DNA from 2 places in the Hydrogenovibrio crunogenus genome. Region 1 is predicted to be linked to the other one. Evidence: riboswitches for the same ligand, from Rfam matches in the RefSeq annotation. Region 1 holds a riboswitch; the other holds the start of a gene.

Region 1 (6,873 bases):
TGTGTTACGCCACCAACGACCACCGCCATTAAAAGTCCATTTCGTATTGCCCGTTTCAGAGGATGGGATTGAGTTGTCATTGAATTGCTCCTGTCGTCAATGGTAAGGATTTGTCCTGACTCCATTCCTGAGTGGAACCATCATAAAGTCGCACTTGTTCAAACCCTAAGCTTTGCAACATCGGAAACAAACGCGCTGCCCGATGGGCGGTATTGCAGTATAAAATAATTTGCTGGTTTTTATCTGTTATGCCGACTTGCTCTAGAAAAGCTGTCAGTTGTTGTGCAGAACGTTGCTGGTATCCATTGCGAAAATCAACAGCCGCTTGCCACGGGAACAGTTGAGCACCAGGAATATGTCCAGTACGTTTTTCTTTAGAAGACCCTAAATATTCTTCTTTGGTTCGAGTGTCGAGTAAAGCGACCTGTTTATTTTGAATGGCCGCCATGACTTCTTGTTTGTTGGCTGTGAGTCGATCGGTCGATGAGGTTGAAGGTGTAGGATAGTTTGCAGGGGTGATTTTTGGCATTTTTTGAGTAACTGGATAACCTTTTAAAACCCATTGAACACTGCCGCCATCTAACAGAGCAACATTTTCGTGATTGAGCTTTTTAAGCTCCCAATACAGTCGGCTGGCGTCTAAATTCCCTTGGTTGTCATAAAGAATAACTTGGTCTTTGGGTGTAATCCCCAGTTGAGAGAGTACTTTGGCCATATAGTCCGGTCCACCACTCAATTGCAATCCGTTTTGTGGTTTGATGAGCCAAGCATAATTCACCCAGATGGCATTGGGAAGATGGTATTTTTGAAATTGATCTCGACTGCTGAGATCAATCAGCTTGATGTTTTCCTGGTGTTCCTGAACCCAGTCAGCGGAAACGAAAACGGGTAGCTTTGCCCAAACAGAAGAGCTGAATAATAAACATAATAATGGTAATACACGCATAAGGAGACCCAAATGTAAATTAAGAAGGAGAGAGAAGGTTCTTCAAACAGGTCAAGTAAGCTTCTTCATCAGGCATTCCTTGCTGTTGTTGCGATTGCCACAGAGCTTCGCCTAAACAGTCCATCATGGCATGTTCTGTTTCATGTACATCACCAATCTGATTTCCCAGTTGTTGATAGAGGGCTTGAATGCCTGCCGGGCGATCCAATGCGACTTGTTCTTGTAAACCAAGGTGCATCCCCATATGCAAAAAAGGGTTGGTTTCACCCAGCTCAGGCAAGTAATCATTTCCCAAATGCTTTTCATTTGTCAGCATCATGTGATATTCAGGATGCATTTCAATAACACGGGCGACCATGGTTTCCATCGCATCCATAGGTTGGTTTTGAGTTGCTTTTTGCCAGGTTTCAACATAAAACTGACGCATTTTGTCTCGTTCGGTAGTGTAAAACATAGTGTGTTTTTCGGTATTCTTGGAAGGTTGTAATTAAGTGATAGTTTAACGAAAACACGCCGGATTTGCGCAAAGTTTTTTGGATCTGGTATGCGTTTTAGCATGATTGGGTGTGAGAGAAAACCAGTGTAAAAGCGGCGTTCACAGTTATTGCACATTTAAATTGGCTTTAAAATTTTATACTAAATACAATACACGGAGTAAAGTAAGCATTGACGTTAGTAATGTGTTATTGCGAGAAATTGTTTTCTGACGATATTTTTAAGGAAAAAAGATGAGAATTAAGAACACATCCACACAGTTTGGTTGGGTCAGTATTGTGAATCATTGGGTAACGGCCGTTTTGTTTATCGGCATGATTGCATTGGGTATTTATATGGGTTCTTTACCCAAAGGACCAGAAAGAAGTGATCTCTATGACCTGCATAAGTCAATAGGGGTGATTATTCTTGGATTGTTCTTCTTTAGACTCTTATGGCTGAAACTGTCGCCGAATCCTGAAAGTTTGTCTTCAACACGCTTTGAACATATTTTAGCGCACAGTGTGAAAGGGCTGCTGTATTTAGGGTTGGTTCTGATGCCTTTATCGGGGTGGGTGATGTCCAGCTCCGGTGGGCATGACGTGGCCGTGTTTGATTGGTTTGTCTTGCCTGCGATTGTATCTGAAAATGAGGGCTTACATGAAGCGGCTGAAGAATTTCATGAAATTTTGGGTGAGTTGATTTTGCCTGCCATTATTGTGTTGCATATAGCGGGGGCCTTGAAACATCATTATTTCTATAAAGACGCTACTTTAAACCGCATGGTTGGCAAAGAATAATACGGCAAGAATCTTGGCTCATATGATAAAGAATTTGATTCGATTATGACATTACGCTTAAAACTGATCTTAGTATTGCTTGGCTTTGGGTTTTTGATGCTTGAAGCCATGATGTGGAGCAATCAATACTTGCTGCATAACACCATGGTTAAGTATGTGGATAAGCGAGATCAGCTTCGTCTAGAGCGTTTGAAAAATAACATTGAAGTCTACATGGATGAAAAAGGGGTGTTTGATACAAATGACCTGGATTTAGACGTGTGGCAACGCTTGTTGACAGCCTCTCATCGTGTTGATTTAACGCATACCTATATTCCGATGGATATTCTCTTAGAACGAGAGTACCCTAAAATGCTACAAATTCATCCTGATGAGTTTGAGAGTCGTGTCAGTCTCATCAGCAAAGAAGGTCAGGTGATTATTGGGCCAGAGCCAACTAAAAATGGCATGGAAGAATCCATTATTGTCGATCGTGAAGAAGTCGGGCAGCTGGGGTACAACCATCGCGATGAGCTGACGGAAAAGACCGATATTGAGTTTACAGAAGATCAGTCGATGGTTTTCACTTGGGGAGCGGTTTTGATGACAGGGGTGGCGCTGTTGCTCTTGTTGCCTTTCGCCAGTCACTTTTTATCTCCAATACGAAAACTGACATTAGGGATGCGAAAGTTATCTCAAGGTCAGTTTGCAACACGCTTGCAGCATGACCGAAAAGATGAGTTCGGGCAGCTGCAACAAGACTTCAATTATCTTGCCGCCAGTCTGGAAAAAAGTCAGCAAAGTAGAAATCAGTGGATTGCCGATATTTCTCATGAATTACGGACACCGTTGACGATTTTACAGGGCAGTTTAGAGGCTATTAAAGATGGTATTCGTCCTGCTAATGAAACAAATTTGCAGCAAATTCATGAAGAAGTTTTATGGCTCAATCGGTTGGTGGATGATTTATACCAGGTCACCTTGAATGATATTGGGGGATTGAACTATAAAATGAACCCTGTTGATTTTAAACGTGTTGTGACGAGCTCAGTGGCGATGGTAGACGATGCAGCTCAAGAAAAAGGGTTGCGGTTGTCGGTGCACTTTTCTGAAGATACCTTCAAATTAAATGGTGATGAATCGCGTTTGCAGCAACTGGTCACCAACTTGCTATGGAATAGTATTGCTTATACAGATGCCGTGACGGCTTCAGGAGAACAGGGACAAGTTATAATCTCGTTAAGTCGTACTTCAAGTCATGTCATTTTTAGCATTGAAGATTCTGCGCCTTCCGTTAATGAAGATGAAATTCCATATTTATTTGAGAGATTGTATCGCACAGAAGGGTCTCGAAACCGACGGCATGGCGGTGCTGGCCTTGGGTTGGCAATTGTACAGCAGATTGTGGAAGCTCACATGGGCAAGGTTTCTGTGGCTCCGTCTGAATTGGGTGGCATAAAAGTTTCAGTAAAGTTACCGGTTTAAAAGGAATTTCGATGAGTAATGAAACCATCTTAATTGTGGAAGATGAAATTAAAATTGCCAATATTGTTCAAGAGTACCTACAAGACAGTGGTTTTAAAACGGTGTGTATTGATAATGGGTCAGACGTATTGGACTGGGTTCAGCAGCATCCTGTTGACTTGATTTTATTAGATATTATGTTGCCGGGAAAAGATGGACTGCAAGTTTGTAAAGAAGTCCGAGCCATTAGCCAGGTACCGATTATCATGTTAACGGCTAAAGTAGAAGAAATTGATCGGATTTTAGGCCTGGAATTAGGTGCAGATGATTATATCTGTAAGCCGTTTAGTCCTCGTGAATTGGTTGCACGCGTTAAGGCCTTGCTTCGACGAAGTTCTTTACGCCAGGAAGATCATGAAGATTGGCATATGGATGAAGAACGTTATCAGGTTCGTTACCATGGAAAAACGGTTAATTTATCTATGGTTGAATTTGCGATCTTAAAGTTATTGAGCGCTAGCCCCGGGCGTATTTATTCCAGAAGTCAGTTGATTGGAAGTATTTATCCAGACAATCGAGTGGTTTCTGATCGCACGGTAGACAGTCATATTAAAAAGCTACGACATAAGCTGGCAGACGAATTGACTTCAAAAGAATTGATTTACTCAGTTTATGGCGTCGGTTATAAGTTTGAGTTTCACGCTTAATGCTTAGAAGTATTGAAAAAAGGCGCTTTTTTTAAAAATTACGTAAAAAAACTATTGTTTTTTTGTATCGAATCTTTTAGTATTACCTCATCTTAATTTGATAAAGCTAAATTCGTCGCGAGGCGAAGACAGAAAGCCACGGATCTCTCTGAGATGGCCGGGTTACCTTTTTAACGACACATTTATTTAAGTGGAAACACTTAAGAACCTATCGTTATATGTTCTGTTTAGATCCTTTCTATGTGATTGGATTTCATTTAGCCTTTTAAAAAATTAATGACATGGCAGTTATGCATCAAGCCGTTTATCGCTTTTTTCATTTTGCTGATGTTGTGTTGTTTTTTAACTGCATTATCTATTGATGATTTATCAAGTTATAACCTTGTTCAGAGTGCAACTAATTTTCCTCTTTCCCATTTCTGACGTGGGAATACCACACTAGGGGGAAAATTTTTGGGGGGCTTTTTTGCCCCCATTTTTTTCTTTGATCTGACCCGTTTGATTCGCATTTCCTTCTCTAAAGGATTCCTTTAGGAATCGCTCTTAATATCAGGTATAATTCTGCCCAAAAGTATTTAACGTTCTCATAAAAACGACCAGGCCTGGCTGTTTTTTGTTATTCAAATACACCTCAAGCCCAATTAAGTAGATAAATCGATTTATGTCACTGCAATTAGAAACAAATAAAAGGCGTACTTTTGCCATCATTTCCCACCCGGACGCCGGGAAAACCACGGTCACTGAAAAACTATTGTTATACGGTGGCGCCATCCAGATGGCTGGGGCGGTAAAAAGTCGTAAAACAGATCGTTCGGCTACATCCGATTGGATGAAGATGGAGCAAGAAAGAGGTATTTCTGTTGCGTCCTCCGTGATGCAGTTCCCTTATAAAGATGTCATGATCAATCTTTTGGATACCCCTGGGCATGAAGACTTTTCGGAAGATACTTATCGTACTCTGACGGCTGTGGATTCCGCTTTAATGGTGATTGATGTGGCTAAAGGGGTTGAAGATCGAACCATTAAATTAATGGAAGTATGCCGCCTAAGAGACACGCCTATCTTAACGTTTATCAACAAGCTGGACCGTGAAGGAAAGGAGCCGATAGAGCTGTTGGATGAAGTGGAAGAGGTATTGAAAATCAATTGTGCCCCGATGACTTGGCCAATTGGTATGGGAAAACGTTTTAAAGGGATCTATCATCTTTATAATGATACCGTACGTCTTTTTGAATCGGCTGATGGGTTGAATGCCTCGGAAGGGGAGTTGATTCATGGGTTGGATAATCCTGAGCTAGATGAAAAGTTAGGCAGTCTTGCAGAAGAATTACGAGATGAAATTGAACTGGTCAGAGGGGCCAGCCATGAATTCGAGTTGGATGCTTTTCTAAAAGGGAAAATGACCCCTGTATTTTTTGGATCAGCCGTGAATAATTTCGGTTTGCAAGAGTTATTAGATGGCTTTGCAAAATATGCACCTGCGCCAGAAGGGCGTGAAGCCAGCACGCGATTTGTTAAATCTGATGAAGAAAAATTAACCGGTTTTATTTTTAAAATCCAAGCCAACATGGACCCTAAGCATCGTGATCGCGTGGCATTTATGCGAATCGTGTCTGGTAAGTATGAAAAGGGCATGAGTTTAAAGCATGTCAGGATTGGTAAAGACGTTAAAATTGCGAAAGCAATTACATTTTTAGCAAATAAGCGCGATCAAGCAGAATTGGCCTATCCAGGTGATATTATCGGGTTGCATAACCATGGCACGATTAAAATCGGGGATACTTTCACACAAGGTGAAGACCTGAAATTTACAGGGATTCCAAACTTTGCGCCAGAATTGTTCAGGCGGGCACAGCTGAAAGATCCAATGAAAATGAAAGCATTGCAAAAAGGATTAACGCAACTGTCAGAAGAAGGGGCAACGCAATTATTTCGTCCAATTATTAATAATGATTTGATTTTGGGTGCGGTTGGGATTCTGCAATTTGAAGTGGTGGCCCAGCGACTAAAAGATGAGTACAACGTGACTTGTTTATTCGAACCGGTTAATGTTTCAACGGCACGTTGGGTCATTGGTGATAAAACTGAGATCGACAAGTTCTTGGCGAAAGTTAAAGAGAACGTGGCTTATGATGCTGCTGGAGAGTTGGTTTATATTGCCCCTACTCGTGTTAATTTAACACTGATTGAAGAGCGTTGGCCTGAGCTTCAGTTTGTTGCCACACGCGAACACTGATTAAATTATCCTATCTCATATAAATTCATGCCAATCACCGATTGGCATGAATTTTTCTTCTTAAAAATTTCATTCGATCATGTTTCAAAATTTGAATAAAGCGTGAAGACAAATCACTTTTATTTTAAATTTTATCGCTAAGCATTTGATTAAATGTTAAAAATTTTGATTCTTTTAAAAAATATGTTATTGTTTAATAGTTAATTTTTCGTAAGATTAATAAGTTAACCTGATTTAAGTTCAGGTTTCATTAATATCAATCACCTT
Region 2 (23,046 bases), 740 kb from region 1:
GCTTATCCCATTTCATTGAAACGGGCGCTTACGCACGAATTTTATCTTAAAATAAACCGTTTAGGAGAGAGTTTTATAAACTTTGTCCTTCCTGGAAAATCAGATTTTTGATAGTACCTTGAAAAGCCCACTGCAGACAATGAGCTAAAATGATGTTTTCTTTTTAAAAAAACAAGGAGTCTGGTAAAATGCCTGCAATTTAATTTGTTTCTTAAAAAGGATTCTAAAAATGGCTAAGAAAGAAAACTGGATTGCGCCGTCAATTCTATCAGCTGATTTCGCTCAACTTGGAACCGATGTCAAAGATGTCATCGCTGCTGGCGCAGACGTGGTTCACTTCGATGTAATGGATAATCATTATGTTCCTAACCTGACCATCGGGCCATTGGTCTGTGAGTCTTTGAAGAACTTCATGGTTAAAGAAGACGTGAAAGCACCGATTGATGTGCATTTGATGGTGAAGCCAGTCGATCGTTTGATTGGTGACTTTGCATCTGCCGGTGCGGACATCATTACGTTCCATCCAGAAGCATCTGAGCATATTGATCGTTCGTTACAGTTAATTAAAGCAGAAGGCTGTCAAGCTGGTTTGGTCTTTAACCCAGGAACGTCTCTAAGTTACCTTGAGCACGTGATGGATAAGATTGACATGATTCTAATCATGTCTGTTAACCCTGGGTTTGGTGGCCAAGCCTTTATTCCTCAAGCGTTGGAAAAGCTAAAAGCGGCACGTAAGATGATTGATGAGTCTGGTCGTGATATTCGCTTGGAAATTGATGGCGGTGTTAAAGTTGAAAATATCGCAGAAGTTGCTGCAGCCGGTTGTGATACGTTTGTTTCTGGTTCAGGTATCTTCGGTAAGGCAAATGCAAGTGATGCAAACCGTTATGATACGGTTATCCAGCAAATGCGCGATGAGCTTGCTAAGGCTTAATCCTTTTGAGCTAAAGCGCTGAATGATTCAATAAACGCCAGTCAACGCTGGCGTTTTGTCGTTCTAATAAAAGTAAAAGAATGGGTTGGATAACCTGATTAATACATTGGAAAAACTATGTCGCAAGAAAAAATAAAACCTGGGTTCATCTTGATTGACCTAGATGGAACCTTAATTGACAGTGTGCCGGATTTGGCTTATTGCGTTGACGAAATGATGAAGCAGCTTGATATGCCTGTCCGGGGCGAAGCAGCGGTGCGCAATTGGGTAGGAAATGGTGTTCAGCGTCTTGTTGAAAGAGCGTTGATTAACTCTGTCGATGGTATGCCGGATCAAGCGTTGATGGAGAAGGCATACCCTATTTACCTTGAGCTTTATAAAGAAAATACTTCTAAACGCAGTTGTGTTTATGAGGGCGTCGTTGAGGGAATTGAGTGGATGAAAGCACAAGGCTACCGTGTGGCCTGTGTGACGAACAAAGCCGCCGCTTTTACCATTCCGCTTCTGAAAGACAAAGGACTTTACGATTCTTTTGAAGTCGTGGTTTCCGGCGATACCTGTGAAGAGAAAAAACCACATCCTATGCCTTTGCTGCATGCTGCGGAATTATTAGGGGTATCACCGGAAAATGCTTTGATGATCGGTGATTCAAAGTCTGATGTGAAAGCAGCTCGTGCGGCTGGCTTCCATATTTTCTGCATGACTTATGGGTATAATCATGGTGAAGATATTCGAAACTATGAACCGGATGCCGTTATGGATTCTTTTATGGAATTGCCAAATTACTTAGCGGCTAAATAATCATTAAGCAAGGAGAGTGACCTGAAATGAAATCGTTTTTAAAAGCCTTTTTGACAGTGCTGGCGAAGCCTTTCTGGTGTTCTTTTTCAGGTCTCTACCAAACGATTCAGCTTAAAAGATTTGAGCGCAAGACCGCTCTAGCATCAACGGCGGAAGGGGAAAAAAATGAATGATACACATTTTACCGCCTTATTTGATCAGGGGTATAAAACCGCGCCGGTGATGCGGACTATTTTGTCTGACTATGATACGCCATTGAGTGTTTATCATAAGGTGGCGAATCAGCCCCAAAGCTATTTGTTTGAATCCGTACAAGGCGGGGATAAATGGGGGCGTTACTCCATTATCGGCTTACCTTGCTCGAAACGCTTGGTGATTAAAGGTCAGCAAATCACGGTGTTGGACGGCGAAAAGGTTGTAGAACAACAAGTCTCTGAAGATCCACTAGCATGGATCGAAGCTTTTCAGTCTCGCTTTAAAGTCTTCCATCAGCCAGGTCTGCCGGCGTTTACTGGTGGGCTGGTGGGCTATTTTGGTTATGACACCATTCGATATGTCGAGAGTCGTCTACAGGCATCAGAGCCGGAAAAAGATGATATTCAAGCTCCGGATATTCAGCTGTTAGTGTCTGAAGAAATTGTTGTATTTGACAACCTGAGTGGACAGGTTCATGTCATCGTACATGCTGACTTAAGTCAGAAAAATGCCTATTCAAAAGCCGAAGCACGCGTGGCTGAAATCGCTGAGTTGATTCAGCAACCGATGTCGGTTCCGAATGATTTACCGAAAGAGACGATTTTAACCGAACAGGACTTTGTTTCCAGTTTTGGAGAGGAAGCCTTTAAGCAAGCCGTTGCTAAAATTAAAGAATATATTTTAGCGGGAGACGCAATGCAGGTCGTGATCTCTCAGCAAATGTCGGTAGATTTTGATGCGGCACCGATTGATCTCTATCGTGCACTCCGATATTTGAACCCGTCACCGTATATGTTCTTTTTAGATTTGGGTGACTTACAGATTGTCGGTTCCTCGCCTGAAATTCTGGTTCGTTTGGAAGACAATACCGTTACAGTCCGCCCGATTGCCGGTACACGTCGGCGAGGTTTGACACCGGAAAAAGATCAGGCTTTGGAAGAGGATTTGTTGTCCGACCCGAAAGAATTGGCAGAGCACTTGATGTTGATTGATCTTGGCCGGAATGATGTCGGTCGTATTGCCAATGTCGGTTCGGTTGAGTTAACTGAAAAAATGATTGTTGAGCGTTATTCTCATGTGATGCATATTGTGTCAAACGTCAATGGTCAAGCCAAACCAGGCATGTCGTCGATTGATGTGCTGCGAGCTACCTTCCCGGCGGGCACAGTTTCTGGTGCGCCGAAAATTCGAGCGATGGAAATTATCGATGAATTAGAGCCGGTTAAACGAGGGGTGTATGCAGGCGCGGTCGGTTATCTGGGTTGGCATGGCAATATGGATACTGCCATTGCCATTCGAACCGCGGTGATAAAAGATGGGCGCCTGTTTGTGCAAGCCGGTGCCGGAGTCGTGGCGGATTCGGTACCACAGTCAGAATGGGATGAAACCATGAATAAAGGGCGCGCGATTTTTAAAGCCGCTGAATTTGTGACCAAAGGCCTCAAAACCGATAACCCAGATGCTGGACATCGTTAATAGGAAAAGGATAAAAAGTTATGTTACTGATGATTGATAATTACGATTCTTTTACCTATAACTTGGTGCAATATTTCGGTGAGTTAGGTCAGGAAGTGGAAGTGTATCGTAACGACCAAATTACGATTGAAGCCATCGAAAAAATGAAACCGGATTACCTGGTTATCTCCCCCGGTCCATGTACACCGAATGAAGCAGGTATTTCAATTGCCGCAATCCAACACTTTGCCGGTAAAATTCCGATTTTAGGCGTGTGTTTGGGGCATCAAAGCATAGGGCAAGCATTTGGTGCCAACGTGATCCGAGCCAAAGAAGTGATGCATGGAAAAACGTCTCCTGTTTATCATCATGATATGGGCGTGTTCAGAGGATTGCAGAACCCGGTCGAAACAACGCGTTACCATTCTTTGGTGCTAGAGCAGGAAACATTACCCGACTGTTTGGAAGTAACGGCTTGGACACAATGCAAACAAGGCGGGGTTGACGAGATCATGGGAGTGCGCCATGTCTCTTTGCCAATTGAAGGGGTTCAATTTCATCCCGAATCGATTTTGACCGAACAAGGTCATGCGATGTTAAAGAATTTTTTAGAACAGAAAGATCAACGACCATAATTTGATACTAGGATCGCTTATGCAATTACGAGATGCGCTGGAACAGCTTTTAAATAAACAGGACTTAACAGCCGAGCAAATGGAATGGGTGATGCAGATGTTGATGTCTGGTCAAGCGACTCCTGCACAGATTGCTGCCATTCTCGTTGCATTAAGAGCGAAAGGTGAAACGGTTGAAGAAATTACGGCTGCAGCATCGGTGATGCGTTCTTTAGCGACTCAAGTGACTTTGGCTGATAAAACTCATATGGTCGATACCTGCGGAACAGGTGGGGATGGCGCCAATACCTTTAATATCTCGACAGCGTCAGCTTTCGTCGCAGCAGCAGCCGGCGCAAAAGTCGCCAAACATGGCAGTCGATCGGTTTCCAGTCAATCAGGCAGTGCCGATTTATTAGAAAAAGCCGGAGTGAATTTAAATCTGAGCCCAGAACAAGTAGCCGAGTGTGTTGAGACAATCGGGGTCGGTTTTATGTATGCGCCAGCGCACCATAGTGCGATGAAACATGTCATTGGCGTGCGTAAAGAAATTGGCGTTCGAACGCTTTTCAATATTCTTGGTCCATTAACGAATCCGGCTCAAGCGCCAGCCCAAGTGTTGGGTGTCTATGATTCTAACCTGCTAATGCCATTTGCACAGGTGTTAAGGGAATTAGGGTCAAAGCATGTCATGATTGTGCATGCACAGGATGGATTGGATGAAATCAGTATTGCCAGCTTAACGGAAGTAGCGGAACTGAAAGATGGCGTTATTACTCAGTGGACACTTGATCCATCTGAGTACGATGCTGACCATCCCGATTTAAGTGAATTGAAAATTGATTCAGCCCAAGACAGTTTGAATATCATTCATGCGGTTTTGGCGAACGATCACAGTGCAGCAGCGGATATTGTTTGTTTGAATGCCGGCGCATCCATTTACGTATCAGGCGTGGCAAGCTCTTATGCCGAAGGCGTACAAATGGCTAAAAACGTGATTGCCAATGGTCAAGCCAGAGCATTGTTTAATCAGTTTATCGAAAAAACGCAAAGTTTCGCATAAGCGTATCACTCATTAAAACTGCCAGGCCTGGCAGTTTTTTACACACTAATGTCAGTCATTGATTGAATTGAGAATAAGAACATGAACCAAACACCAGATATTTTAAAGAAAATCATTTTCCGTAAATTGGAAGAAATTCAAGCCGGCTGCGATCGCATTTCACTGAGAGAAATGAAACAAAAGGCGTTGATGATGACAACTTCTCCCACGCGAGGATTTGCCGATGCCATGCAAGCTAAGTTGGATGCTGGGCAGTCAGCGGTGATTGCTGAAATCAAAAAAGCTTCTCCGAGCAAGGGCGTTTTACGCGACCCCTTTGATCCGGTTGAGATTGCCAAGAGTTATGAAGCGCATGGCGCGGCTTGTTTGTCGGTACTGACAGATCAAGATTTTTTTCAAGGCTCGAATGAATACTTGAAACAGGTTCATGACGCGGTGGATTTACCCATTATTCGTAAAGATTTTATCGTGGATGATTATCAAGTGTATGAAGCGCGAGTGATTGGTGCGGACTGTATTTTATTGATTGCCGCCGCCATTGGTGATGCGCAACTATATGAACTTACGGAAACTGCCTTACAATTAGGAATGGATGTTTTGGTCGAAGTGCATAACGAAGAAGAAATGGAGCGCGCTTTAAGATTGCCATTACCGATGATTGGTATCAATAATCGTGATTTACATACATTTGATGTGTCATTGGAAACCACTATTCGTATGTTGGATATGATTGAAGATGATCGTATCGTGATTACCGAAAGTGGCATCCTGGGTGCGGAAGACGTTGCGAAAATGCGCCAACATAAAGTGAACAGCTTCTTAGTGGGTGAAGCCTTTATGCGAGCCGATAACCCAGGTGAAAAATTGGCAGAATTATTCAATTTGTAATCTGACTAAACGTTTGAGCAGAGTTGTAAGTTGATTGACTTCGTTTCGTTTTACGTGATAATCTTAAAATTGCGTAGTATAAAAAGGAGCTGAAAAATGAGAAAGACAATCGCAATGAGTGTGTTACTGTCGTTATTAAGTGTGATTACACTTCCTGTACAGGCAGCAATGTTAAATACGCAGCAACTGGTTCAAGAATCTTCCATGATATCAGAGCGTGCTAAGTTAAACGCCATGATGCAGCGTGAAGACATTCAATCTCAGTTTCTTGAGATGGGGGTTTCGCCAGAAGAAGTCCAACAGCGTGTGGCCGCTTTAACGGATGCAGAGGTGGCTCAATTGAACCATCAGATGGAACAGGTTCCTGCCGGTGGTGATATTTTGGGTGTAGTGGTATTAATTTTTCTTGTCTTTATTATAACGGATGTTATCGGTGCGACAGATGTCTTCCCATTTGTTCACTCCGTTGATTAAATACTAGCGTAAAATGAACTTATCCTTCAATATAGACACCCGGCTTTTGCCGGGTGTTTTGCTTTTATCCTTTTTATTATTATCCGGGTGCGCAACCGCTCCGCAAACCAAGGCGTTATATGAGCGTTCTTCAATGCCTGTCAAACCAACGGTTGAGTTGACCGATGTCCCGTTTTTTCCTCAGGAAAAATATCAATGTGGTCCGGCGGCACTGGCAACAGTTCTTAATTATCAGAAAATAAAGGTTTCTCCCGATACCTTAACGCCTTCCATCTATGTGCCCGAACGGCAGGGGAGCTTTCAGCTAGAAGTTATGGCGGCTGCTCGACAATATGGGCAAGTGGCCTATGTCATCAATCCTAGTATGGATGCATTGCTAAAAGAAGTCGAAGCAGGTAACCCAGTATTGGTGTTGCAAAATTTGGGGCTTGAAAGCTATCCGGTATGGCATTTTTCGGTGGTGGTTGGGTATGATCTCGCTAGCTCAACCATGATTTTACGTTCAGGCACGACCCGTCGCTGGCAAACCTCATTGTCAAATTTTGAACAAACTTGGCTTCGTTCAAATTATTGGGGCTTGGTTATTACTGATCCATCCCACTTACCGACCACGGCGGAGTATCCGGCTTGGTTAAAAGCGGCTTATGATTTAGAGAGTGTGCAACAGTTTAGGGCTGCTGAAAAAGCCTATTTGACCGCAACGCGCACTTGGCCTGAGCAAAAAAATGCTTGGTTGGCATTAACCAACTTGTATTATCAGCAAGGGCAAACGGCGAAAGCATTAGAGGTTTTTAGTTCTATCATGTCGGAATTTTCTAAATCCGCAGAGATGTGGAATAACTATGCTTATGTATTACAAGCGGAAGGATGTCATAAAGCAGCGTTTAAAGCAGCACAATGTGGTTTAAAGTTGTCTCCGAATGATCTTAATCTGCAAGCAACAGTGGCTGAAATGCGCTCAAATTCAACCCTTCTTTCTTCTCAACGGCATTGTCCAATCCTGAAATGCAAACCAAAATAATTCCATTGTAATGAACGAGCTTCTTTCAAAAAATGATTGTAGTATCACTATTTTAACCAATTGATTCTTAGTGACTTTTTAAAGAAATTAAGACGGTTTGAAAAATCTTTAAATAGAGTGAAAAAATTACTTGCAATGAATTAAAAAAGGGGAATAATACGCTCTCCTTTTTTCCAAAAGAAAAATGGTTATACCTCACGTGATGTCACTTAGGCATACGTGGTTGGGGTTCATCAAACTACGCCTTTGTTTGTGAACTAATATTAATCATTCATCCGTATACATTTCTTTTTTGCGGGTGTTTTATAAGGTACTCCTTACATGCCAAATTCAGAAAACGTCCTGGTCACGGGTAACGACCACTTTGAAGTGATTGAAAAAACCACCGTGATTGATGACACCTGGCCAACACATGACCAGGCGATTGAGGATCAAACTTTAGATCATTTTATTTGCCGAGACGGTAAAACCTTTGCAGGCACGCATTTAATTGCAGATTTTTGGGGGGCGTCTCATTTAGATGACCTTGCTTTAATGGAAAAAGCGTTGCGTGAAGCGGTTGAAAAAGCGAAGGCGACATTGTTGCACATTCACTTACATCACTTTACACCCAATGGGGGTATTTCAGGAGTCGCCGTTCTGGCTGAATCCCATATCAGTGTACATAGCTGGCCTGAGCGAAACTATGCGGCGTTTGACGTGTTTATGTGCGGTGATTCGGAACCGGCCAAGGCCATTGAAGTGTTAGAAGCCGCTTTCACGCCGAGTAAAGTCGGGGTGGACAATATTCTGCGCGGGGAAGTCACTGATGACAACCAAAGCTAAAACAACCAATACGTATTTAGAAACGCTTTATCCAACCTGGGGACAGCAGTTTGTGATGAGTGAGGTGCTGTTTGAAGTCGATACCGGGCATCAGCATTTGATCATTTTCAAAAATGATCAGTGGGGGACGGTGATGGCTTTAGATGGCGTGATTCAGACCACGGAAAAAGATGAGTTCATTTATCACGAAATGATGACGCATGTCCCAATGTTCGCGCATGGCAACGCTAAGAAAGTGTTGATTATCGGCGGCGGTGACGGGGGGATTTTGCGTGAAGTGTTGAAACATCCAACTGTCGACACAGTGACTCAGGTTGAGATTGATCAGCAAGTCATTGACATGTGTAAGCAATACCTGCCTAAGCATTCAGCGGGTGCTTTTGAACACTCGAAGGCTAACGTAGTGATCGCTGATGGGGTGGATTTTGTGACTGACTGCACGGAAAAATTTGATGTAATTATTTCCGATTCAACCGACCCGATTGGCCCAGGAGAAGTGTTATTCACCTCTCGCTTTTACCAAGGCATTCAGTCATGTTTGAACGATGGCGGGTTGTTCGTGGCGCAAAACGGGGTCAGTTTTATGCAGGCGGATGAAGTCACCACGACGTTTAAGCGTTTGTCACCGTTATTCAACGAGTCGAGTTTTTATTCGGCCGCTGTCCCCACATACGTGGGTGGGATTATGACGTTTGCCTGGGCAACGAATGATCTGAGTTTAAAGCAACAGTCCGTTGACGTCATTCGGTCACGTTATGACGCCGCGGCGATTGAAACGCGTTTTTATACGCCGGAATTACATATTGGGGCCTTTGCACTGCCCAAATACTTACAACAAGCAATACAAGCATAAGCAATACATTAATTTACAGGCTGATTCGGCCTTTTGGAGAATAACATAAATTGAATACAGCAGAACTCGTCCAACATTTTGCAGAACAGACGCACCCGGATGAACTTGAGCAGTTTGACCGCTCAACCTTAAGGGACTTGCTGACACAGCATGAAACGCCTTTTCTGGTTTTGGATTTGCAAGAAGTGGAATACCAGTACAGTGCTTTGCAAAAAGCGTTGCCTGGGGTTGAGTTATTTTATGCCATTAAATCACTCGCACACCCTGCCGTGATTCGTCGGTTGAAAAAACTGGGAGGCAGTTTTGATTTGGCCACGTCAGGAGAAGTTGACTTGGTTAAAGGGTTGGGCATTGAAGGGCATCAATGTATTCACACTCACCCGATTAAAAAAGACCGTGAAATTCGTCATGCGTTGGATTTCGGGTGCACCCGGTTTGTGGTGGACAACCCGGATGAAGTGCTGAAGTTTATTCCGTATAAAGATGAAGTGGAATTGATGATACGGGTCAGTTTCCGCAGCCAGGATGCCATTGTCGATTTATCCCGTAAGTTTGGGTCGGCCTTGGAAGAATTGCCAGGCCTGGTTAATTTAGCGATGGAAAATGGCTTAACCGTGTCGGGCTTGTCTTTCCACGTGGGATCGCAATCCTTGTCGCCTTTTGCCCAAGTGAACGCGGTGCAGGCTTCGATTTCGGCCATGAAAGAAATGTCCCATGTTCATTGGAAATGGCTCGATATTGGAGGCAGTTTTCCGGTGTCCTATCAAGGTCCGGTCATGCCGATCGAAGATTTTTGTGCGCCAATTATGGAAGCGTTAGCTGAATTGCCAGCTTCCGTGAAGGTGTTTGCGGAACCGGGTCGATTCATTTCAGCGCCTTCGATGATTGAAGTCATTCGAGTGGTGGGGAAAGCGAAACGTGGTGCTCGAACTTGGTATTATCTGGACGATGGCGTTTATGGGGCGTTGAGTGGTCAAATGTATGATCATGCTAAGTATCCGATTGCCCCTTTAAAACCGGTTGATCCGACAGGCGATTTTTATCCGAGTGTGTTGGCTGGGCCGACCTGTGACAGTGTCGATGTGGTGGATGAAGACATTGAACTGCCGGAATTAGCGGTGGGTGATATTTTGATTGCGAAACAAATGGGCGCCTATACCATTGCGTCTGCGTCGGAATTTAACTATTATCCTAAACCTAAGATAGTGGTGGTTGAAGACTTAATTGACCATACGGATGATGAATAGAGGATAACAAGATGGCAACAATCATTAAATGGCAAGGTGGAATGGCCTTTGAAGGCACAACAGAAAGTGGGCACTCCGTATTGATGGATGCGGCGCCTGAAGTCGGTGGTGAAAACAAAGGCGCGCGCCCCATGGAAATGGTGTTGCTTGGATTGGGTGGCTGTACCAGCATTGATGTGATCATGATGTTGCAAAAGAGTAAGCAGGCGGTTGACGATTGTCAGGTTGAAATCACCGCTGAGCGCTCCGACAGCATTCCCAAAGTGTTTACGAAAATTCATGTGCATTTTAAAATTACTGGACAAGATTTAAATCTTAAAAAAGTGGAAAGAGCGGTCAACTTATCGGCTGAAAAATATTGTTCGGTGTCCAAAATGTTGGAGCACTCTGTCGAAATGTCTCATGATTTCGAGATTGTTGCGCCATAACGCTTTTTAAGTCATTCCATTGATCGGTTGAATGATCTTCTGATTGGGTGTGACTCTCCGTCTTAAACAAAAAAACGACCAGGCCTGGTCGTTTTTTTGTTTAAGGTTTCAGGGTTGCAAGATGCATAAGAACGTTTAAGAAGGCTTCACAAGCTTCAATGGAAGCGGTTTCATTCATGGTGTGATAACCGGTAGTCGGAATTTGGAGTGTGGTGCCGTGCACCAGTCCATTTGCATTGGCGGTGATTCTACCCAGCTCTGTGCGTCCAATACTCATTCGAGCTTGATCTGAGCCTAATGTCTGTTGGTTGAGGTGTTCTATATATTGATCCTTAAAACTAAAGGGAATGTCGAGATCAAAACAAAGTCGTGCCAAATCCTGAGTGGTTTCTAGATGAAATTCGGCATGTTCATCTTTGTTTCTGAGCACCACCAATTGTTTGTCCGCTTCTTCTCGATTACGGTAAGGACTGGTATCTAACACATATAAGTTATTGGTCGGGTCTCCAAATCGGCGATACCATTCCAGTAAATAACGCCAACTTCCACCCGACTCTTCTTCTGCGGTAAAAAAGGCCGTTCCCTGATATCCCAAACTGAATAAATGCACCAGCATGGCGGCGGTCAAAACATTGTCGAGCTGACCAGACAGCAACCCATCATCTACTTTGAGTTTGTCTTGGAAACCGACAGGCGTTCCAGCAACCAAATGTTCTAAGCCTTCAACCTCAAAAATTAAGTTATTACGAAATTCACAAATATAAGCATTGTTAATCGTCCCTGACCCCCGGTAAGCACCTGACCAGGGTTCGTAGGCTAAAACAGGTGTGCTTTCAAAACGGTTCATTAAGGTCATTTTCAGTTCATTACTGACATCATTACCGAGTAGGTCGGTCATTTTTCCGGCAATGAAAGCGGCAAACTGGAATTCATTTGGTCCTGTACACATGAGTCCGTGACGATCGATATGGCTTGAAAAGTGACAGCTTTCCGGCGCATTTCCTTGCGCTACCAGTAAGCCTTCATACCAAGTGACCTTGGCACCACGCTCTTCCAGCTCGCGTTGCAGTACTCTAAAAAAAGAATGTTCTGCACCGACGACACTGGGTTGTCTGATTAATGATTTTAATAAATCGAGAAATTCACTGAAACTATTGTCCATGCTAGACCTATATTAAGAAGCATAAGATGCGAAGACTTCAATTTTAATTGAAGTCATTCAAAAAGAAAGCACTCATTCATTTAAAGATTTGGATAGGCGATCTTCGTTAGCGCTGCAGCGCTTGAGTGATGGCGGTTTTTAGTCCTTCAGTTAATTGCTTGAGTTGGTCTGCGGGAATGTTGTAGGCTGGCATGGTATAAATAAGTTTGCCAAAAGGACGAATCCAGACGCCGTTTTGAACAGCCAGATGTTGAATGGTTTCACCTAAATCATTGCGCTCCAGTTCAATGACGCCTATTGCTCCTAACACTCGCGTATCGGCAACACCAGGTAGCGATTTTAAAGAGTGAAACGTATTGAGGAAATGCGATTCAATCCGTTGAATATTTTCTTGCCATGGGGAGGCTAATAATACATCAATATTGGAGGATGCAGCTCGACAAGCAAGCGGGTTGGCCATAAAGGTTGGACCATGCATGAGCAGGCCTGGTTGGCCTTGGCTAATGGTGTCGCTGATTTTTTCTGTGGCCAGAGTGGCCGCCAGCGTGATATTCCCACCAGTCAATGTTTTGCCTAGTGCCATAATGTCGGGGCTGATGTTGGCCCAGTCGCAGGCAAATAGTTTTCCGGTTCGCCCAAACCCGGTAGCGATTTCATCTGCAATGAGTAATACGTTAAATTCATCGCACAGTTCACGAACTTGGCGTAGATAGTCTGGGCGATAGAAACGCATCCCTCCAGCACCTTGCACAATAGGTTCCAAGGTCACCGCGGCTATTTCAGTGTGATGTTTTTCAAGTAATGTTTTAAATTCGGCAATGTCTTGATTGTCCGAGTCAATATCGAACCCTTTTTGCGGAGCGGGCGCAAAAAAGTGCTGGGGCAATGTGCTGTTAAATAAACGGTGCATGCCATTATCCGGGTCGCAGATTGACATGGTGGCAAACGTATCCCCGTGGTAGCCATTTTTGAGTGCTAAGAGTTTATTTTTTTGAGGTTGTTCTAAGCTAATCCAATATTGTATAGCCATTTTAATAGCCACTTCCATCGCGACGGAACCGGAGTCCGTGAAAAATACTTTTTGTAATGGCGGGGGCGTCAGTTTGATGAGACGTTTTGCCAATTCAATGGCAGGTTCATGGGTCAAGCCTCCAAACATAATATGCGGCATGGTTTCGATTTGGTCAATCATCGCTTTTTGAATGGCAGGATGGTTGTAGCCATGAAGAGCGGCCCACCATGAGCTCATGCCGTCTACCAATTCTTTGCCGTCAGATAAGGTAATGATGGAACCTTGGGTTTTGGCAACGCCGATGGCGGGAGTATCAGCCGGCATTTTTGCATAAGGGTGCCAAATGTGTTCTTGATCAAATTGTAAAAGTGATTGCCAGTGAGTCATATTTATATTTCAGTCATTTATCGTTAGCGTATGATAACGAAAACATACCAGAGTTTCATTATCCTAAAAATTAAGTTTCAAAAAAGAGGCTGACATAATCAGCGCAGAAGCATTACTGTAGAGGTCTCAATGGTTTCTTAAAGGTTTCTTAATGACTGCTATAAAAAAATAAAATACCTAAGTAGTTGATGTTACTTTAAAAAGAAGTAGAATAGTTTGCAAGTAACGAAAACAATGTTTAATTGTTGTTACCGGTATTAGACAGAAAATTTTGCCAAACTTGTTGTGAAGCAAGGACGGAAAGCCATGGGTCTCAAGGTTTGAGATCGCCAGGTTGCCAAATTGATTAGAAAATGCGTTTCTTGGCATTTGTATGATTGATTTGTTCCCATTTTTCCGGCCGTGGATTACAACAGGTATTCCTTTTCTTTCTAATGAAAGTTTTTAATTGCCAAACTTGTTGTGAAGCAGGGACGGAAAGCCATGGGTCTCAATGTTTGAGATCGCCAGGTTGCAAACCAGTACTTTCTACCACTCTTCAACACACGTTTCGCTTGAGTTCTCTCAAGGAGATGAAGATGTTGTTTGTAAAAAAATAAACCGTCAGGCTCGACTGACGGTCGCTTGTATTAGCTTAATGACAATGGGGGCGCCCGATGCATTGGCTGATACAAAAGATAATCTTGGTGTTCAATTACTGCAGACATTTCATGCGGTAAGTGGGTCTTTAAAAAACATGTTTGAAGTAGAAGCGAAGGTTAACCTTCGTACGCTAAATAGCTCTGCTTATTCCGTTGAGATAGAGCAGCCTTATTGTTGTCAGGCTCGGAAAAGCGTAACGGTTGTTGATTTTTTGCGCTTTGGAAATGATAAATCAAATATTGTTATGGGGTTTAACCTGGTCGATAGCAATTTATTGATTTCTAAAGGGGAACAATGGCAAATGTCATTGGGTGTTAAAGAAGCGAAAACCAAGCTGTATGGTTCCGATGATATGGGGGTCATGCTACGTTTTCAAGCTTCCCTTCATTAGATGGATGGCATGGGTTCAGCCAATTCGACTAAATCAAAATAAAACGGTCATTATGAAGTTGTGTAATTGACCGTTTCTTCCTGCCAGTTCAGATGTTGTATTGCTTTTTGATAGCTTGATTCAAGAGGCGCGTTCAGAGTCATCTGCTGATTGGTTTTTGGATGATTGAACGTTAAACTGGTCGCCGCTAGATAAAGTCGGTGTTGTCCTAACCACGTATTGAAAAAATGATTGTGGTGGCGATCTCCATATTTGACATCTCCAATAATAGGATGGCTGATGTGATTTAAATGTCGACGTAGTTGGTGTTTTCGCCCTGTTTTTGGCATTAACTTAACTAAAGAATAACGTTGGGAATCAAATCTTCCCATTTTATACATGACTTCAGTCGTCGCCAGGCGCTCATAATTTGTGAGGGCTTCCTGGGGAGGTTTGTTGGTTTGTGTATGACGATCGCCCAGCTTGTCTAATTTATGTTTTAACGCATGAGTAATTTCACCGGTTTCATTCATCCACCCTCTACATATCGCTAGATACTGTTTTTGAATGGTATGTTCTTCAAATTGCTGTCCCATTAATCGTGCGGTGTTAGAATCAAGAGCAAACAATAATAAGCCTGATGTTGCTTTGTCTAATCGATGCAGAGGGTAGACCTTTTGTTTGATCTGATCTCTAGTCATTTGTACTGCAAACTGTGTTTCATGCTTATCTATTGGTGAGCGGTGCACGAGTAACCCGGCAGGCTTATGGACTGCGACGAGGTAGTCATCTTGATACAGTATTTTAAATTGGTCGAGTTGGCAGTCTGTTTGCATATGGCATACCGCTGATTTCAAAGTGATTGCACATTCTAAACAAAACCTTATGCTGAAATACAAAAAAGATAAGATTTTGGTTGTTTTACTAAAAAGGGGGTTGAAGTGAAAATAAGCAAAGTCATTGGGATGTTCTTATTTGTCATTATGGGGCATGCTTTTGCAAACGACGTGGTTACCACTAAGACTATTGGGTTAGGTATTGCAAATGACATTGCGATGTCCAGTATATTGGCTTGCCGAAAACAAGGGTATCAGGTCAGTGCTGTAGTGGTTGATCGCAATGGCGTGCTGCGCTCAGCTATGAGAGATGATCTTGCACCCAGGTTTACATTACAAATTGCTCAAGAAAAAGCGAATATGGTGGTCATGTCAGGTATTAAATCAGGTGTGTTCCGTCAGTTAAGGGCGGATATACGTCCGGAGTTGAATCATATTGATGGTTTGATTGTTATGGAAGGTGGTGTTCCTATTAAAGCGGCCGGCGTTAGGATTGGGGCTGTTGGTGTCAGTGGTGCGCCCGGTGGTGAAAAGGATGAAGTGTGCGCTGCCAAGGGAATTGAGTCTGTGCAGGAGCGCTTGGATTTTGCAGAATAAACGTTCATTAATCCTCGTAATCTAGTGATACAAGTTTCAGATTCGACAGCATGCTTTACAGCTTTTAAAGATAAAATTATTCGATAAGGTCTTGAATCTTAATTACTTATCGATTTAATATACTCTTTAGTTCAACAAAGTGAAGGTGTTGTCCTAGCCAGAATAGGGTGGATATATGGCGCTTTGATTGCTCGAAACCCTTTAAAGTAAGCTTCTAGTAAGCAGGTGAATGAACTGAATTTAATAAAATAGAAAAATTCTGGTTTTTCTCTTGACACTAACGCGTTTTGCTTTAAAATACGCTCCATCAATTTGATTGGGAGGGTTTCCCGAGCGGCCAAAGGGGGCAGACTGTAAATCTGCTGGCTATGCCTTCAGTAGTTCGAATCTACTACCCTCCACCATTTTAAATTGTGTTTACATTATGCGGGTATCGTATATTGGCTATTACCTCGGCCTTCCAAGCCGATGAGGGGGGTTCGATTCCCCCTACCCGCTCCAATTTATAAGGCTCTCTTTGTTGGTCTGCATTGTTTTATGTAGGTTGATGGTGAGGGCCTTTTTAATATTTGCTCTCATAGCTCAGTAGGTAGAGCGCATCCATGGTAAGGATGAGGTCACCAGTTCGATCCTGGTTGAGAGCTCCAGAATTTGATTTTTTCACTAGGCGGGCGTGGCTTTGTAAAAAGTCTGTCGCTGTTTTAACGGAGTTTGCATCATGGCAAAAGAAAAGTTTGAACGTAGTAAGCCGCACGTAAACGTTGGTACGATTGGTCACGTTGACCATGGTAAAACAACTCTTACAGCGGCTCTAACAATTGTACAAGGTAAAAAATTCGGTGGCGAAGCAAAAGACTACGCTAACATCGATAACGCACCGGAAGAGCGTGAGCGTGGTATTACTATCTCAACAGCACACGTTGAGTATGAGTCAGAAACACGTCACTATGCTCACGTAGACTGCCCAGGTCACGCCGACTATGTAAAAAACATGATCACAGGTGCGGCACAGATGGACGGTGCAATCCTAGTATGTTCAGCAGCAGATGGCCCAATGCCACAAACGCGTGAGCACATTCTTCTATCTCGTCAGGTAGGTGTGCCATACATCGTTGTTTACCTAAACAAAGCTGACATGGTTGATGATGAAGAATTGCTAGAGCTAGTAGAAATGGAAGTTCGTGAACTTCTAGATACTTATGATTTCCCAGGTGATGATACACCGGTAATCATGGGGTCAGCTCTTAAAGCTATCGAAGGTGATCAATCAGAAATTGGTGAGCCATCAATCGGTCGTTTGGTAGATGCATTGGATACATACATCCCAGAACCAACACGTCAAACAGATAAACCATTCCTAATGCCTGTAGAAGATATCTTCTCAATCCAAGGTCGTGGAACGGTTGCAACAGGTCGTGTTGAAACAGGTGTTGTAAAAGTTGGTGAAGAAATCGAAATCGTCGGTATCCGTCCAACAACAACTACAACTGTAACAGGTGTTGAAATGTTCCGTAAGCTGCTTGACCAAGGTGAAGCAGGGGATAACGTAGGTATCCTATTGCGTGGTACTAAGCGTGAAGATATCGAACGTGGTCAAGTACTTGCTCATAAGGGTACAGTAACACCACATACTAAGTTCGAAGCAGAAGTGTATGTACTATCAAAAGATGAAGGTGGTCGTCATACACCATTCTTCCAAGGATATCGTCCACAGTTCTACTTCCGTACAACAGATGTAACAGGTGCATGTGAACTACCAGCAGGAACAGAAATGGTTATGCCTGGTGATAACGTGCAAATGACTGTAGAGTTAATCAACCCGATCGCGATGAACGAAGGTTTACGTTTCGCGATTCGTGAAGGTGGACGTACAGTTGGTGCGGGTGTTGTTGCTAAAATTATTGATTAATAATTAGCACTTGCTAAAAGAAAAAGGGGGTTGTATAATCCCCTTTTTTTTCGAATACTGAAACTGAAAAGTTTAGTTACAGGGGTATAGCTCCAATTGGTAGAGCACCGGATTCCAAATCCGGGTGTTGGGGGTTCGAATCCCTCTACCCCTGCCATATTTTATAACGGCCTGTTTGAATGACGGGTCGTTTTTATTTCAGATGTTTATTATATTATGAGTCAAAAAGCAGAAAATCCATCGGCAGCTAAATCGCTGGAGACATTGAAGGTTGTTGTCTCAGTTATATTACTTTTAATGAGTTTGGTAGGTTACTACTATTATTCAGATGCTCATGCCGTTGTTAGAGTGTTGGGGTTGATTGGTGGTATTGCCGTGTCCGGATTGGTTTTTTATCAATCTGATAAAGGACGGTCTTGGTTCAGTTATCTTTCGCACGCGCAAAAAGAAGTGAAGCAAGTTATTTGGCCGACAAGACAAGAAACGGTTCAAATGACGTTGATAGTGTTTGCGGTTGTGATTGTGATGAGTATTTTCTTGTGGCTAGTGGATATGTTCTTTTTATGGGCTGTTCAGGTGTTAACAGGACAAGGTGGATAGTTATGGCTCAGAGATGGTATGTTGTTCATGCGTATTCAGGGTATGAAAATAAAGTCAAAAAAGGTTTATCTGAATATATTGAACGCGCAGGTTTAGAAGATAGCTTTGGACAAATATTAGTTCCTTCAGAAGAAGTTGTTGAGATTCGTGAAGGGAAAAAGAGAACTTCGGAAAGAAAGTTTTTTCCTGGATATGTTCTGGTTCAGATGGAAATGAATGAAGATACTTGGCATTTGGTTAAAAGTGTCCCTCAGGTAATGGGGTTTATCGGTGGTACATCTGATCGACCTGCGCCCATTAGTCAAAAAGAAGTGGATCGTATTCTTCAGAAAGTTGAAGAGGGTGTTGATAAGCCTAAGCCAAAAGTTATTTATGAACCAGGAGAAATGGTCCGAGTTATTGATGGTCCCTTTAATGACTTTGAAGCAGTTGTTGAAGGTGTTGACTACGATAAGAACAAGTTGCAGGTGTCTGTACTGATTTTTGGTCGCTCAACACCTGTTGAGCTTGAGTTTACTCAAGTAGAGAAAAATTAAATTATTGCTTACGTTGTAAGTTTTTAGTAACCCTGGGAAGTCGAAAGACGTTATACCCACAAGGAGAAAGAAATGGCTAAGAAAATTGAAGCCTATATTAAGTTGCAAGTTCCTGCTGGGAATGCAAACCCTAGTCCACCAGTTGGTCCTGCTTTGGGTCAGCATGGTGTGAATATTATGGAGTTCTGTAAAGCATTTAATGCACAGACTCAATCTTTAGAGAAAAATCTTCCCGTTCCTGTTGTTATTACTGTTTTTAATGACCGTAGTTTTACGTTTATTACAAAGACGCCTCCTGCATCAGTTTTGTTGAAAAAGGCAGCTGGTATCCAAAAAGGTTCTGGTGTTCCAAATATGGATAAGGTTGGAACAGTAACACGTGCGCAGTTAGAAGAAATTGCAAACACAAAAATGGCAGACCTGAATGCTAACGATTTAGATGCGGCAGTAAAAATTATTGCTGGTTCAGCTCGTAGCATGGGCTTGAATGTAGAGGGGTAATGGGAATGGCTAAGTTAACAAAAAAACAAAAGATGTTTGCTGAGAAAGTTGATTCTCTAAAGTCTTACGACGTTCTTGAAGGTTTTTCTTTGGTTTCAGAACTGGCGACAGCTAAGTTTTCTGAATCTGTAGATGTTGCTATTAAATTAGGGATTGATCCTCGTAAATCTGACCAAGTTGTACGTGGTGCAACGGTTATGCCGAATGGGACTGGTAAAGACGTGCGTGTTGCGGTATTTACTGGCGATGCAAATGCAGCGGCGGCAAAAGAAGCGGGTGCTGAGTTTGTTGGGATGGATGACCTCGCAGCGGAAGTGAAAGGTGGCATGATGGATTTTGACGTTGTGATTGCGTCTCCAGATGCGATGAGAGTTGTCGGTATGTTAGGTCAAGTGTTGGGTCCTCGTGGATTGATGCCGAATCCTAAAACTGGAACAGTTACGCCTGACGTGGTAAATGCAATTAAGAACGCAAAATCAGGTCAAGTTCGATTCCGTGCTGATAAAGCAGGGATTGTTCATGCGTCAATCGGTAAGGTTGATTTTGCGCCTGAAAAATTAAAAGAAAATTTAAACGCATTGATTGAAGATTTGAACAAGGCTAAACCTGCTGCTGCAAAAGGTACTTATATGAAAAAAGTATCTATTTCTAGCACAATGGGCCCTGGTATTGTTGTTGATCAATCATCATTGTAAGAAATTTCTCATTTAATAGATGAGAATGCGAATTGGGACTCCTTAAGTTAAGTAATACTTAGATTGAGAGAGCGCCCATCGCAGACCGTAGGTGAATGTTGAAGTTACATTCTTAATAGATTCAAACCTACGTAGATGGAGGAGCTTGGCTTTAGTCAAGCTGTTTTGGAGGTTATATGGCACTCAATATCGAGGATAAAAAAGCCGTTGTTGAAGAAGTCTCTGCAATTATTGCAGAAGCGGGTTCAATGGTCGCGGCTGAATATCGTGGGTTGACTGTAGAGCAATTAACAGAACTACGTTCTAAAGCACGTGAAGCAAATGTATCAGTTCGTGTTGTTAAAAACACACTGGTTCGTCGAGCTGTTGCTGGAACTAAGTTTGAAGATATGGCAGAAACATTTTCTGGTCCATTAATCTTTGCATTTTCTGGAGAAGAGTTAGGAAACGCAGCTCGCGTTTTTAAAGACTTTTCAAAAGCAAATGAAGCTTTAGTAGTTAAGTCGCTTTCGATTGGTGAAGGTGTGATGGATGCTAGTCAGCTAGCGGCAATTGCGGCTCTACCGACCTACGATGAAGCATTAAGTAAGCTACTTTATGTAATGAAAGAGCCTGTCGCTAAGGTGGCACGTGGTCTTGTTGCAGTTAAAGATCAAAAAGAAGCTGAAGCAGCTTAAGCTTACGTATTAAAAATATTTAATTTAAGGAAAATTAAAATGGCAATTACAAAAGACGATATTTTAGAAGCAGTTGCTAACATGTCAGTAATGGAAGTTGTTGAACTTGTTGAAGCAATGGAAGAGAAATTTGGTGTTTCTGCGGCTGCAGTTGCAGTTGCAGGTCCTGCTGGTGATGCTGGCGCTGCTGGTGAAGAGCAAACTGAGTTTGACGTTATCTTGACTGGTGCTGGTGATAACAAAGTTGCAGCAATCAAAGCCGTTCGTGGCGCAACTGGTCTTGGGCTTAAAGAAGCGAAAAGTGCAGTTGAAAGTGCACCATTTACGCTTAAAGAGGGTGTTTCTAAAGAAGAAGCAGAAACTCTTGCAAATGAGCTTAAAGAAGCAGGTATTGAAGTCGAAGTTAAGTAAAACTTCTTCTTCTGCTCTTGTAGCATGATTATGGCTGGCGTTTTTTGCGTCGGCCTTTTGTTGTTTATAGTAGTGTGTAAAAGTGTAATCAATAGTATTGAGATATTTGGTTCTGTTATTACAGTTTTATGCATTTTCTGGAAAGAAATTTTTCTTTCTTTTATTTAGTCGAATGTTGGGGTAATGATGACCTATTCTTTAACTGAAAAGAAACGTATTCGTAAAGATTTTGCGACACGATCTTCAATTCTTGAAGTTCCTTATCTTCTTTCTCTCCAGAAAGAATCTTTCAAAGAGTTTTTACAAAAGGATAAAAAACCACTTGAGCGTGATCCAATAGGATTGCACTCTGCATTTTCATCTGTTTTTCCGATTCATGGTGTTGCTGGAACAGCAGATCTTGAGTACGTCAGCTATACGATGGGTCAACCAGAGTTTGATGTTAAGGAATGTAAGCAACGTGGTGTAACTTATTCATCCCCTTTGCGTGTCAAAATGCGTTTGGTCTTATTTGATAAAGATGCGCCAGCAGGAAAGCGCCCGGTTAAGGATGTTAAAGAGCAAGAGGTTTATCTAGGTGATGTTCCTTTAATGACAGAGAATGGAACATTTGTTATTAACGGAACAGAGCGCGTTATTGTTACTCAACTTCATCGTTCCCCTGGTGTGATTTTTGACAGTGATAAAGGAAAGTCACATTCGTCTGGGAAAGTTTTATTTAATGCTCGTATTATTCCATATCGCGGTTCTTGGTTGGATTTTGAATTTGATCATAATGACTGTGTGTTTGTTCGTATTGACCGTCGTCGTAAACTTCCAGTTTCGATTATTTTTAGAGCTATGGGGTATAGCTCTGAAGAGATTCTAGATACCTTTTTTGAACACACGCATATTTCTTACAAGAAGGATGCATTTGTCATGCAACTGGTTCCAAGCCAGTTAAAAGGACAAACTGCGGCATTTGATATCGCTGATGGCGATAAAGTAATTGTGAAAGCTGGTAAGAAAATTACAGCACGAAACATTAAGCAACTGCAAGAAGCGAAAGTTGAGAGTGTTGTTATCCCGGAAGAGTATCTTCTAGGAAAAGTGTTATCTTCAGGAATTACGAATGAAGAGACTGGCGAGTTAGTCGCTCGTTCGAACGAAGTCATCGCCAGTGACTTGATTGAAACAATGAAGTCTATTAAAGATTTATCTTTCCGTATTTTGTTTATTGACGATTTAGAAAATGGATCTTATATCTCAGATACGTTGAATCTAGATACCACTACATCACAACTTGAAGCTCAAATTGAGATTTATCGCATGATGCGTCCTGGTGAGCCGCCAACAAAAGAATCATCAGAAGCGTTGTTTAATAGTTTGTTCTTTGATGAAGCGCGTTATGACTTGTCTTCAGTTGGTAGAATGAAACTAAACAGACGCCTAGGGCGTAAAGACAATGAAGGCAGTCTGGTACTTGAAAATCAAGATGTTGTCGATGTTGTAAAAGAACTGCTTAATATTCGTAATGGCTTAAGCACAATTGATGATATTGATACACTTGGTAATAGACGAATTCGTGCTGTTGGTGAAATGGCAGAGAATGCCTTCCGAGTAGGTTTGGTACGTGTAGAAAGAGCGGTTAAAGAACGTCTAAATCAAGCTGAAACAGATGGGTTGTTGCCACAAGATTTAATTAATGCTAAACCGGTTTCGGCAGCTATTAAAGAGTTTTTTGGTTCGAGTCAGTTGTCACAATTTATGGATCAAGTGAATCCTCTATCGGAAGTCACTCATAAGCGACGTGTTTCTGCTTTGGGGCCAGGTGGTCTAACACGTGAGCGTGCAGGTTTTGAAGTACGTGATGTGCATCCAACGCATTATGGACGTGTTTGTCCAATTGAAACACCTGAAGGACCAAACATTGG

What was found. A riboswitch is a leader RNA that binds a small molecule or an ion and turns the genes downstream of it on or off. The one in region 1 is predicted to bind cyclic di-GMP.
Region 2: linked by a shared signal. The riboswitch ahead of GHNINEIG_RS01415 (hypothetical protein) and the one ahead of GHNINEIG_RS05135 (peptide chain release factor 3) in region 1 are both predicted to bind cyclic di-GMP.

Annotation. Positions count from the first base shown of each region.
Region 1 is NZ_CP032096.1:1,064,527-1,071,399, forward strand. Features, by position in the region: gene GHNINEIG_RS05105 (hypothetical protein) at 1-80, opposite strand, end outside; gene GHNINEIG_RS05110 (sulfurtransferase) at 77-946, opposite strand; gene GHNINEIG_RS05115 (DUF1841 family protein) at 966-1,400, opposite strand; gene GHNINEIG_RS05120 (cytochrome b) at 1,675-2,220, shown strand; gene GHNINEIG_RS05125 (ATP-binding protein) at 2,266-3,684, shown strand; gene GHNINEIG_RS05130 (response regulator) at 3,696-4,370, shown strand; cyclic di-GMP riboswitch class I at 4,466-4,540, shown strand; gene GHNINEIG_RS05135 (peptide chain release factor 3) at 5,032-6,606, shown strand.
Region 2 is NZ_CP032096.1:312,613-335,658, forward strand. Features, by position in the region: gene rpe (ribulose-phosphate 3-epimerase) at 230-934, shown strand; gene GHNINEIG_RS01350 (phosphoglycolate phosphatase) at 1,052-1,735, shown strand; gene GHNINEIG_RS11650 (hypothetical protein) at 1,762-1,908, shown strand; gene trpE (anthranilate synthase component I) at 1,901-3,406, shown strand; gene GHNINEIG_RS01360 (anthranilate synthase component II) at 3,427-4,020, shown strand; gene trpD (anthranilate phosphoribosyltransferase) at 4,040-5,062, shown strand; gene trpC (indole-3-glycerol phosphate synthase TrpC) at 5,144-5,950, shown strand; gene GHNINEIG_RS01375 (DUF6627 family protein) at 6,047-6,424, shown strand; gene GHNINEIG_RS01380 (PA2778 family cysteine peptidase) at 6,438-7,445, shown strand; gene speD (adenosylmethionine decarboxylase) at 7,767-8,270, shown strand; gene speE (polyamine aminopropyltransferase) at 8,254-9,123, shown strand; gene GHNINEIG_RS01395 (type III PLP-dependent enzyme) at 9,174-10,370, shown strand; gene GHNINEIG_RS01400 (OsmC family protein) at 10,382-10,798, shown strand; gene GHNINEIG_RS01405 (peptidase M42) at 10,899-11,960, opposite strand; gene GHNINEIG_RS01410 (adenosylmethionine--8-amino-7-oxononanoate transaminase) at 12,067-13,359, opposite strand; cyclic di-GMP riboswitch class I at 13,623-13,701, shown strand; cyclic di-GMP riboswitch class I at 13,800-13,878, shown strand; gene GHNINEIG_RS01415 (hypothetical protein) at 13,853-14,392, shown strand; gene truC (tRNA pseudouridine(65) synthase TruC) at 14,443-15,207, opposite strand; gene GHNINEIG_RS01425 (GlcG/HbpS family heme-binding protein) at 15,313-15,804, shown strand; tRNA gene GHNINEIG_RS01430 (tRNA-Tyr) at 16,124-16,208, shown strand; tRNA gene GHNINEIG_RS01435 (tRNA-Gly) at 16,231-16,305, shown strand; tRNA gene GHNINEIG_RS01440 (tRNA-Thr) at 16,376-16,451, shown strand; gene tuf (elongation factor Tu) at 16,523-17,713, shown strand; tRNA gene GHNINEIG_RS01450 (tRNA-Trp) at 17,794-17,870, shown strand; gene secE (preprotein translocase subunit SecE) at 17,930-18,313, shown strand; gene nusG (transcription termination/antitermination protein NusG) at 18,316-18,849, shown strand; gene rplK (50S ribosomal protein L11) at 18,922-19,350, shown strand; gene rplA (50S ribosomal protein L1) at 19,356-20,045, shown strand; gene rplJ (50S ribosomal protein L10) at 20,222-20,722, shown strand; gene rplL (50S ribosomal protein L7/L12) at 20,762-21,133, shown strand; gene rpoB (DNA-directed RNA polymerase subunit beta) at 21,320-23,046, shown strand, end outside.